2 regions of the Streptomyces dengpaensis genome follow, and region 1 is predicted to be linked to the other one. Evidence: riboswitches for the same ligand, from Rfam matches in the RefSeq annotation. Region 1 holds a riboswitch; the other holds the start of a gene.
What was found. A riboswitch is a leader RNA that binds a small molecule or an ion and turns the genes downstream of it on or off. The one in region 1 is predicted to bind cobalamin.
Positions count from the first base shown of each region.

Region 2: another riboswitch for cobalamin. It lies ahead of C4B68_RS28250 (prenyltransferase/squalene oxidase repeat-containing protein); the one in region 1 lies ahead of C4B68_RS02690 (energy-coupling factor ABC transporter permease).

Region 1 covers NZ_CP026652.1:562,894-567,056, forward strand. Annotated here, with positions in the region: gene C4B68_RS02675 (LysR family transcriptional regulator) at 1-330, shown strand, start outside; gene C4B68_RS02680 (phosphoheptose isomerase family protein) at 379-699, shown strand; gene C4B68_RS44025 (hypothetical protein) at 696-827, shown strand; gene C4B68_RS02685 (CapA family protein) at 837-1,973, shown strand; cobalamin riboswitch at 2,094-2,276, shown strand; gene C4B68_RS02690 (energy-coupling factor ABC transporter permease) at 2,307-3,005, shown strand; gene C4B68_RS02695 (energy-coupling factor ABC transporter substrate-binding protein) at 3,035-3,466, shown strand; gene cbiQ (cobalt ECF transporter T component CbiQ) at 3,472-4,163, shown strand, end outside.
Region 2 covers NZ_CP026652.1:6,106,651-6,110,813, reverse strand. Annotated here, with positions in the region: gene C4B68_RS28260 (aldehyde dehydrogenase) at 1-597, opposite strand, end outside; gene C4B68_RS28255 (MBL fold metallo-hydrolase) at 834-1,868, shown strand; cobalamin riboswitch at 1,981-2,112, shown strand; gene C4B68_RS28250 (prenyltransferase/squalene oxidase repeat-containing protein) at 2,257-3,504, shown strand; gene C4B68_RS28245 (SCO2322 family protein) at 3,501-4,154, shown strand; gene C4B68_RS28240 (energy-coupling factor transporter transmembrane component T) at 4,158-4,163, shown strand, end outside.

The DNA.
Region 1 (4,163 bases):
GACGCCGAGCGCGGTGACGAGGCCGTCGTCGACCTCATGGAGACCACGGCGGAGCGTCGTGCGGAGCTGGCCGCGCGCCTGCCGCAGCACGCGGTCCTCGCCGCCCACATCGGCAAAGACACTCAGCGCGCCGGCACCGACCCGGCCGCCCTGCTCGGTCCATGGAGCTCCGGCCGGCGGCTCGCCGTCGCGGGCGGGCTCACCGCCGACGACCTGCCCGGGTTCGCCGGCGCCGGTGACATCCGGGTCATCGTCGGATCGGCCGTCACCGCCGCCGCCGATCCCGCGGAAGCGGCCGGTCGCCTGGCCCGGGCGGCAGGCCGCAGCTGACCATCCGCCTCAACGGATGCGCCTCAACGGACAGTAGAGACAAGGCAGTTGCACGCAATAACCGACCACCTCACCGAAGGACTGAGGAAGCAGATCCTCGCCGAGATCGACGGAGTCATCGCCCTCGTCGACGACGCGCTGGAATCCCTGGCCATGACCCTGCGGAACGCGGAGCGCATCTTCGTCACAGGGGAAGGGCGTTCGGGACTCATGGCGAAGGCCTTCGCCATGCGGCTGATGCACCTCGGACTGCCCGTGCACGTCATCGGCGAGACCACGACGCCAGCCGTCGCCCAGGGCGACACCGCGCGGGCACCGTCCGGGTCGCCGAACAGGCCGTGCGGGCAGGCTCCCGTGTGCATGCGGTGACCACGGCACCCGAGTCGCCCCTCGCCACACTGGCCGAGTCCACCTTGGTGATCCCGGCCGCCACCAAGTACCGGCGCCCCGGCGTGCGGCAGAGCCACAGAACGCCGGCCAGGCCGGTGGTCGCCTAGTGTGGAGGTATGGGCGGCGGCGTAGTGACGCTGTTCCTGTGCGGCGATGTGATGCTCGGGCGCGGCGTCGACCAGATCCTCCCGCACCCCGGAGATCCGGAGCTGCGGGAGTTCTACGTCGAGGATGCCCGGTCGTACGTGGAGCTGGCGGAGCGGGTGAGCGGCCCGATCCCCGCCCCGGTCACCCCCTCCTGGCCGTGGGGCGAGGCGCTCCGGTTGCTGGACGGGGCGGCTCCGGACGCTCGGATCGTGAACCTGGAGACGGCCATCACCCGCTGCGACGCGTTCGCGCCCGGCAAGGGGATCCACTACCGGATGCACCCGGCCAACGTGCCCGCCGTGGCGGTGGCACGCCCCGACGTCTGCGTCCTGGCCAACAACCACGTACTCGACTTCGGCCGCCCCGGCCTCGAGGAGACGCTCGAGTCGCTGGCCCGGGCGGGGCTGCGGGCGGCAGGCGCGGGGCGCACCGCCGACGAGGCGTACGCGCCCGCGACGGTTCCCGTCGGTGACGGCGCCCGCGTCCTGGTCTTCGCCCTCGGGACGGCGTCCAGCGGCGTTCCCTCCAGCTGGGCGGCGGCCTCGGACCGGCCCGGAGTCGCCTACGTGTCCGAGCCGTCCGCCGCCGCGGCCGACAGGGTGATCCAGCGGGTACGCCGGGCGAAACGCCCGGGTGACATCACGGTGGTCTCGGTGCACTGGGGCTCCAACTGGGGATACCGCGTCCCCCGGCACCACGTCCGCTTCGCGCATGCGCTGATCGACGGCGGCGTGGACGTCGTGCACGGGCACTCTTCGCACCACCCCCGTCCCCTCGAGGTGTATGGCAACCGGCTGATCCTGTACGGCTGCGGGGACTTCATCGACGACTACGAGGGCATCAACGGCTACGAGGAGTACCGCGACGACCTTCGGCTCGCCTACCTGCTCTCGGTGGAGCGGGGCACCGGGCGACTGACCGGCCTGCGCATGACACCGCTTCAGGCGCGCCGTATGCGCCTGGAACCCGCGACCGTCGAGGACCAAACCTGGCTGCGAGCGACGCTCGACCGGATCAGCCCCGGCGTCCACATCACCCCCGGTCGCGATGGCGCGCTCGAGTTGGTGCACCCGGCGGTCACCCATGGGGCAGGCAGCGATACCTGAGCGGCGCCCCACGCGGGAGGGAAACCGGACCGCTGATCCCTCGCGAACCGGGGCGGGCGCTGTGCGCAGGGGACGGCTGCGCGCCCCCGAGCGCCGCTTGTCACCACCAGCTGTGACGCACTAATGTCGCCACGCCTTGGTGAACGGGAAATCCGGTGTGATGCCGGTGCGGCCCTCGCCACTGTGATCGGGAAGTCCGGCTCCAGCCCTCGCGGGCAGCCACTGGGTCCTCGGACCCGGGAAGGCGGAGTTCGGGCGGTGTCACCCGTCAGCCAGGAGACCGGCCAAGGCGCGTCAACCATCCACGAGGTGCTGGAGAGGGTCTGCTGAGCCATGCACATAGCCGAGGGTTTTCTTCCTCCGGCGCACGCGGTCGCCTGGGGCGTCGCGTCAGCGCCATTCGTCGTCCACGGAGTCCGGTCACTCACCCGTGAGGTCAGGGAGCACCCCGAGAGCACCCTGCTCCTCGGCGCCTCCGGAGCCTTCACCTTCGTTCTGTCCGCGCTGAAGCTGCCCTCGGTGACCGGGAGTTGCTCACACCCCACCGGCACGGGGCTGGGTGCCATTCTCTTCCGGCCGCCGATCATGGCGGTGCTGGGCACCATCACTCTGCTCTTCCAGGCGCTGCTGCTCGCGCACGGCGGACTCACCACGCTCGGCGCCAACGTGTTCTCCATGGCGATCGTCGGGCCGTGGGCCGGGTACGGGATGTACCGGTTGCTGCGGCGGTACGGTGTGCCGCTCATGGTCGCGGTGTTCTTCGGCGCGTTCGTCGCCGACCTGTTCACCTACTGCGTCACCAGTGTGCAGCTCGCGCTCGCCTTCCCCGACCCGAGCAGCGGATTCCTGGGCGCACTCGGCAAGTTCGGGTCCATCTTCGCCGTCACGCAGATTCCGCTGGCGGTGAGCGAGGGGCTCCTCACCGTCCTCGTCATGCGGCTGCTCGTGCAGTCCAGCAAGGGCGAACTGACGCGGCTCGGGGTGCTCCTGACGAAGAAGGACGCCCGCACCGGCAGCGAGGCGATGGCCTGATGGACGAGAAGAGCCTGACGGACAAGAAGATGAGCAAGAGCGCGAAGACCAACCTCCTTCTGGTGCTGGCCGTGATCGCGCTGGCCGTGCTGCCGCTGGCCCTCGGTCTCGGCGACGACAAGGAGGAGCCGTTCACCGGGTCCGATGGCCAGGCCGAGACGGCGATCACCGAGATCGAGCCGGACTACGAACCCTGGTTCTCACCCCTGTACGTGCCGCCGTCCGGCGAGATCGAGTCGGCGCTGTTCGCCCTCCAGGCGGCCATCGGCGCGGGCGTCCTCGCCTACTACTTCGGACTCCACCGGGGACGCCGTCAGGGCGAGGCGCGGGCCCGGGAACGGCAGCAGGCCGAAAGTGCCGCGAGCGGCGCCGGGGAGTCCGGGGCCTCACAGGTCCCTGAACCCTCACAAGTTCCCGGGGCCTCACAGGTTCCCGGGGCCTCTCAGGTCCCCGAGGCCTGAGCCTCGTGCTGCCGATCGACGCGGCGGCGCACAGCAGTCGCTGGCGCCGCCGTCATCCCGTGGACAAGGCCGTGCTCGGGCTGGGGCTCACCGCGCTGGCGATCTCGCTGCCGCCCTGGCCGGGGGCCGCGCTGGTACTCGTGACGGCCGTGGCCGTGCTGCTCGGACCGGCGGGTGTGCCAGTGCGCAGGCTGTGGCGTGCCTACCGGGTGCCGCTGGGCTTCTGTGTGACGGGTGCGGTGACGCTGCTCGTGCAGGTCGGTGGTCCCGGCGGGTTCGTGGCGCTGGCCGACGGCGGGGCCGTACGGGCCGGTGAGCTGCTGTTGCGCTCCTCGGCCGCTTCCCTCGGCGTCCTGCTGTTCGCGTTCACGACGCCGATGTCCGACCTGCTGCCGCGCCTGGTGAAGGCCGGGGTGCCCGCGCCGGTCGTGGATGTGGCCCTGGTGACGTACCGCATGAGCTTCCTGCTGCTCGACTCCGTACGGCTGATCCGGGACGCGCAGGCCGCGCGGCTCGGGCACACGACCCGGGCCGCACAGTGGCGTTCCCTGGCCGGGCTCGGCGCCACCGCATTCGTCCGGTCCTTCGACCGGGCCGCGCGGCTCCAGGCCGGGCTCGCCGGACGCGGCTACGACGGGACACTGCGTGTTCTGGTGCCCGAGGCCCATGTCTCCGTCCGGTTCACCGGGGCGAGTGT
Region 2 (4,163 bases), 5.5 Mb from region 1:
CCCGGCCTCCTTCGCGATCTCGCCCAGCAGATACGCGTCCAGGGGCGATTCCGGCGACGGCTTCAGTACGACCGTGCAGCCGGTCAGCAGCGCGGGCGCGAGCTTGGCCGCCGCCACGAACTGCGGGACGTTCCACGGGACCACGGCCGCCACCACGCCCACCGGCTCACGGCGGACGAGGATCCTGCCGAGGACTCCGTCGCGCGTCTCCTCGTACGTGTGGTTCCGCGCGACCGTGATCGCCGCGTCCCACACCATCATCGCGCCGAGGGCCTGCGCGAGGACGCTCCAGGAGTACGGGGAACCGTTCTCGGAGGAGATGACGCGGGCGATCTCCTCGTGCCGTACGGCGATCGCGTCCTTGATCCGGGTGACGACCTCGATCCGCTCGTCGAGGCTCATGCGCGGCCAGGGGCCCTCGTCGAACGCCTCGCGCGCGGCGGCGACCGCCCGGTCGACGTCCGCCGTCGACGCGTGCGGAACCCGCCCGATGACCTCTTCCGTGTGCGGCGAGATCACCTCGATGACGTCCTTGCCCAGGGGGTCCGTCAACTCCCCGCCTATGAACAGCTGTCCGTGTTCCACGAGCTCGGTCATGGCGACTGCCTCCCCGGGGCCGTTCTCTGACGCTCCATCAGATACGGATACGAGAACTGATACCAGTTCCGTGCGATGGAGTCCACGGGTGGAACGGCGGAACGCCTGGAGTAGCGCCGGGGAGGACGCCGGGAGTAACGCCCGGGATGGCGCCGGCAGTTCGTCGACTCGGGCTACCGTCGAAACTCGTTCTAGTTATAGTGAGCCGGGGGCCGGGCGCGGCGATTGGGGAGCCCATGGCGCAGATGACCGAGCACGGCGGGGGCGTACGGTCCATCCGGGTTCCCATTCCGGACAACCCCCTGGGGTACACGCTGGTGTACGTCGTCGACACCGACCGCGGCCCGGTGCTGATCGACACCGGCTGGGACGACCCGGCCTCCTGGGACACCCTCGCCGAGGGACTGGCGGCCTGCGGCACCGCGGCCGGCGAGATCCACGGGGTGGTCATCACCCACCACCACCCCGACCACCACGGCCTGTCCGCCAAGGTCCGCAAGGCGTCCGGCGCGTGGATCGCCATGCACGCGGCCGACATCTCGATCGTGCGGCGGGCCCGCGGCACCGAGCCGGGCCGCTGGTTCGCGTACATGACGACGAAGCTCGAAGCCGCCGGTGCGCCCGAGGAGCACATCGCCCCGATGCGCACCGCGCGCCCGCGCACCCTGCCCGGCCTCGCCCCCGCGCTCCCCGACCGCGAGATCGTCCCCGGCGAACTCCTCGCCCTGCCGGGCCGCCGTCTGCGCGCGATCTGGACCCCCGGCCATACGCCCGGCCATGTCTGCCTCCACCTGGAAGAGGAGCACCCGGCCCAACTCCCGGGCCACGGCCGCCTGTTCTCGGGTGACCACCTCCTCCCCGGGATCACTCCGCACATCGGCCTGTACGAGGATCCGGACGACGCCACCGTCACCGATCCCCTCGGCGACTACCTCGACTCCCTGGAGCGCGTCGCTCGCCTCGACCCCGCCGAGGTGCTCCCCGCCCACCAGCACGCCTTCGCCGACGCGCCCTTCCGCGTACGGGAGTTGCTCGCGCACCACGAGGAACGCCTCACCGGGCTCCTCGCCCTCCTGACCACCCCGCTCACCCCCTGGCAGCTCGCCGAGCGCATGGAGTGGAACCGGCCCTGGGACGACATCCCGTACGGATCAAGGAACATCGCGGTCTCGGAGGCCGAGGCCCATCTGCGGCGGCTGGTGAAGCTGGGGCGGGCGGAGGCGGTGACGGGGAGCGATCCGGTGACGTACGTGGCTTCTGAAGGGGTTTAGCCCTTCCGGCGTTTGAGGACGAGCGCGTTCAGCGCGATACGGGGGGCTGGGGGGCGGAGCCCCCCAGGTACGGCACGGGTAGGGGCGGAGGGGGCGAAAAACCCTCGTCCGCCCTGACCGCCCCTCTGGCGGTTCCTTACGGGCCGGTACAGTAAGGGCGTCGTCATCACACCCGTACGGGGGGAAGCCGGTGCAATTCCGGCGCTGACCCGCAACCGTGAACCGCCGCCTCGGTGGTGAGCCGGATCACCTCGCCCGGGACGTGACCGGCTCGTGCCATCGGCAGCCCGCCGCTGGCAGGCACCGTCGAGGGATACGGAGCCGGAGCCGCCCGGAAGCCTCATGCCTCGGCATGCCCGGCGCTGCCCAGCTCCCCACAGGGAGAGTCATGTTTGTTCGCCGCAGCGCCGCGGTACTGGCCGCCACGGCCGTGATCAGTGCCGCTGTCATGCCGACGGCCTTCGCCGCCGACGAGTCCCCCTCCCCGTCCGCGTCCCAGGCGCTCCCGTCCGGGCTGTTCGGTTCCGGCGATCCCACCTACGACGGCGTCTGGCGGCAGTCGCTCGCCCTGCTCGCCCAGGACACCGTCGGGGTGAAGCCCGCGGCGAAGGCAGTCGACTGGCTGACCGGGCAGCAGTGCGCGAACGGGGCGTTCGCGCCGTACCGCGCCGACGCGACCGCCCAGTGCGACGCCAAGACGATGGTCGACACCAACAACACGGCCGCCGCCGTACAGGCCCTCGCCGCGCTCGGCGGGCACGACGCGCAGGCGGACAAGGCCGTCGCGTGGCTGAAGTCCGTGCAGAACAAGGACGGTGGCTGGGGGTACACCGCGGGCGGCCCCAGCGACGCCAACTCGACGTCCGTCGTGATCGGCGCGCTGACGGCCGCGGGCGAGAAGCCCTCGGAGGCCGCCAAGGGCGGCAAGTCGCCGTACGACGCCCTGCTGGAGCTGGCGATCCCGTGCGACGCGGACGGCGGCGGCGCGTTCGCCTTCCAGCCGGACAAGAAGGGCAAGCTGGCGGCGAACGCGGACGCGACGGCGGCGGGCGTGGTCGGCGCGCTCGGCAAGGGCCTCGTCGGCGAAGCCAAGCAGCCCGCCGTCGACACCTTCTCCTGCAAGACCGCCGACGGCACCGACCCCGAGCGGGCCGCGCAGAACGGTGCCGCGTACCTCGTCGAGGTGCTCGCCAAGGACACGTACCTCAAGTCGGCGCTGGCCGGCGCCGAGGACCAGCCCGACTACGGCAACACCGCGGACGCGGTCGTCGCGCTCGCCGCCGCGGGCGGGACCAAGGCCACGAAGGAGCCGCTGGCCTGGCTGGAGAAGAACGCCGGCACCTGGGCGGAGCAGGGCGGCCCTGCCGCGTACGCCCAGCTGATCTTCGCCGTCCACGCCACCGGCGCCGACCCGCGCGACTTCGGCGGCACGGACCTCGTCCAGCGGCTCGGTGCCACCGGTCCGGCGGCGGACGCGTCCGGCTCCTCGGTCGCCCCGGGCGACGAGAAGAAGGACGAGAAGAAGACGGACGACACCGAAGGCGTCAGCGTCTGGTGGATCATCGGCGTCGGTCTCGTCGCCGGTATCGGCATCGGCTTCCTGATCAGCGGCCGCAACAAGAAGCAGCAGCTGTGAGCCGCCGTCGGACGCCCGCGCTGGTCCTCGTCGCCCTGCTGCTCCTCGTCCTCGGCGGCGCGGGGCAGGCGCAGGCCGTCGGCTACCGCTACTGGTCCTTCTGGGACCTGTCGGACGGGAAGTGGACGTACGCGACACAGGGTCCGTCGACCGTGCGGCCGTCCGACGGCGACGTCCAGGGTTTCCGCTTCGCGGTGAGCGAGGACTCGCGGCACGCCGTCCAGCCGCGCGGTGACAGGGACTTCACCTCGATCTGCGCGCGCACGCCCGCCGAGTCCGGCAAGAAGCGGATCGCTCTCGTCCTCGACTTCGGCGTCCCCAAGGACGCGCCGTCCGGCGAGACACCGCCGTCCCCGCGTACGGCGTGCGCCCGCGTCCCCTCCGACGCGACCACCGCCGACGCCCTCGCCGCGGTCGCCGAACCCCTCCGCTACGACACCAACGCCCTGCTGTGCGCCATCGCGGGCTACCCGCGGACGGGGTGCGGCGACCAGGTCGCGGCCACGGGGCCGACGGCGTCCGCGAAGGCCCGGAAGGAGACCTCCGGCGGCCAGGGCGGCGGCCCGTCGGTGGGCCTGCTGGCGGGTGTCGCGGCGGTGGCCGTGCTGGCCGGCGCCGGCATATGGCAGGCCCGACGCCGCAGGGGCTGAGGCGTGACG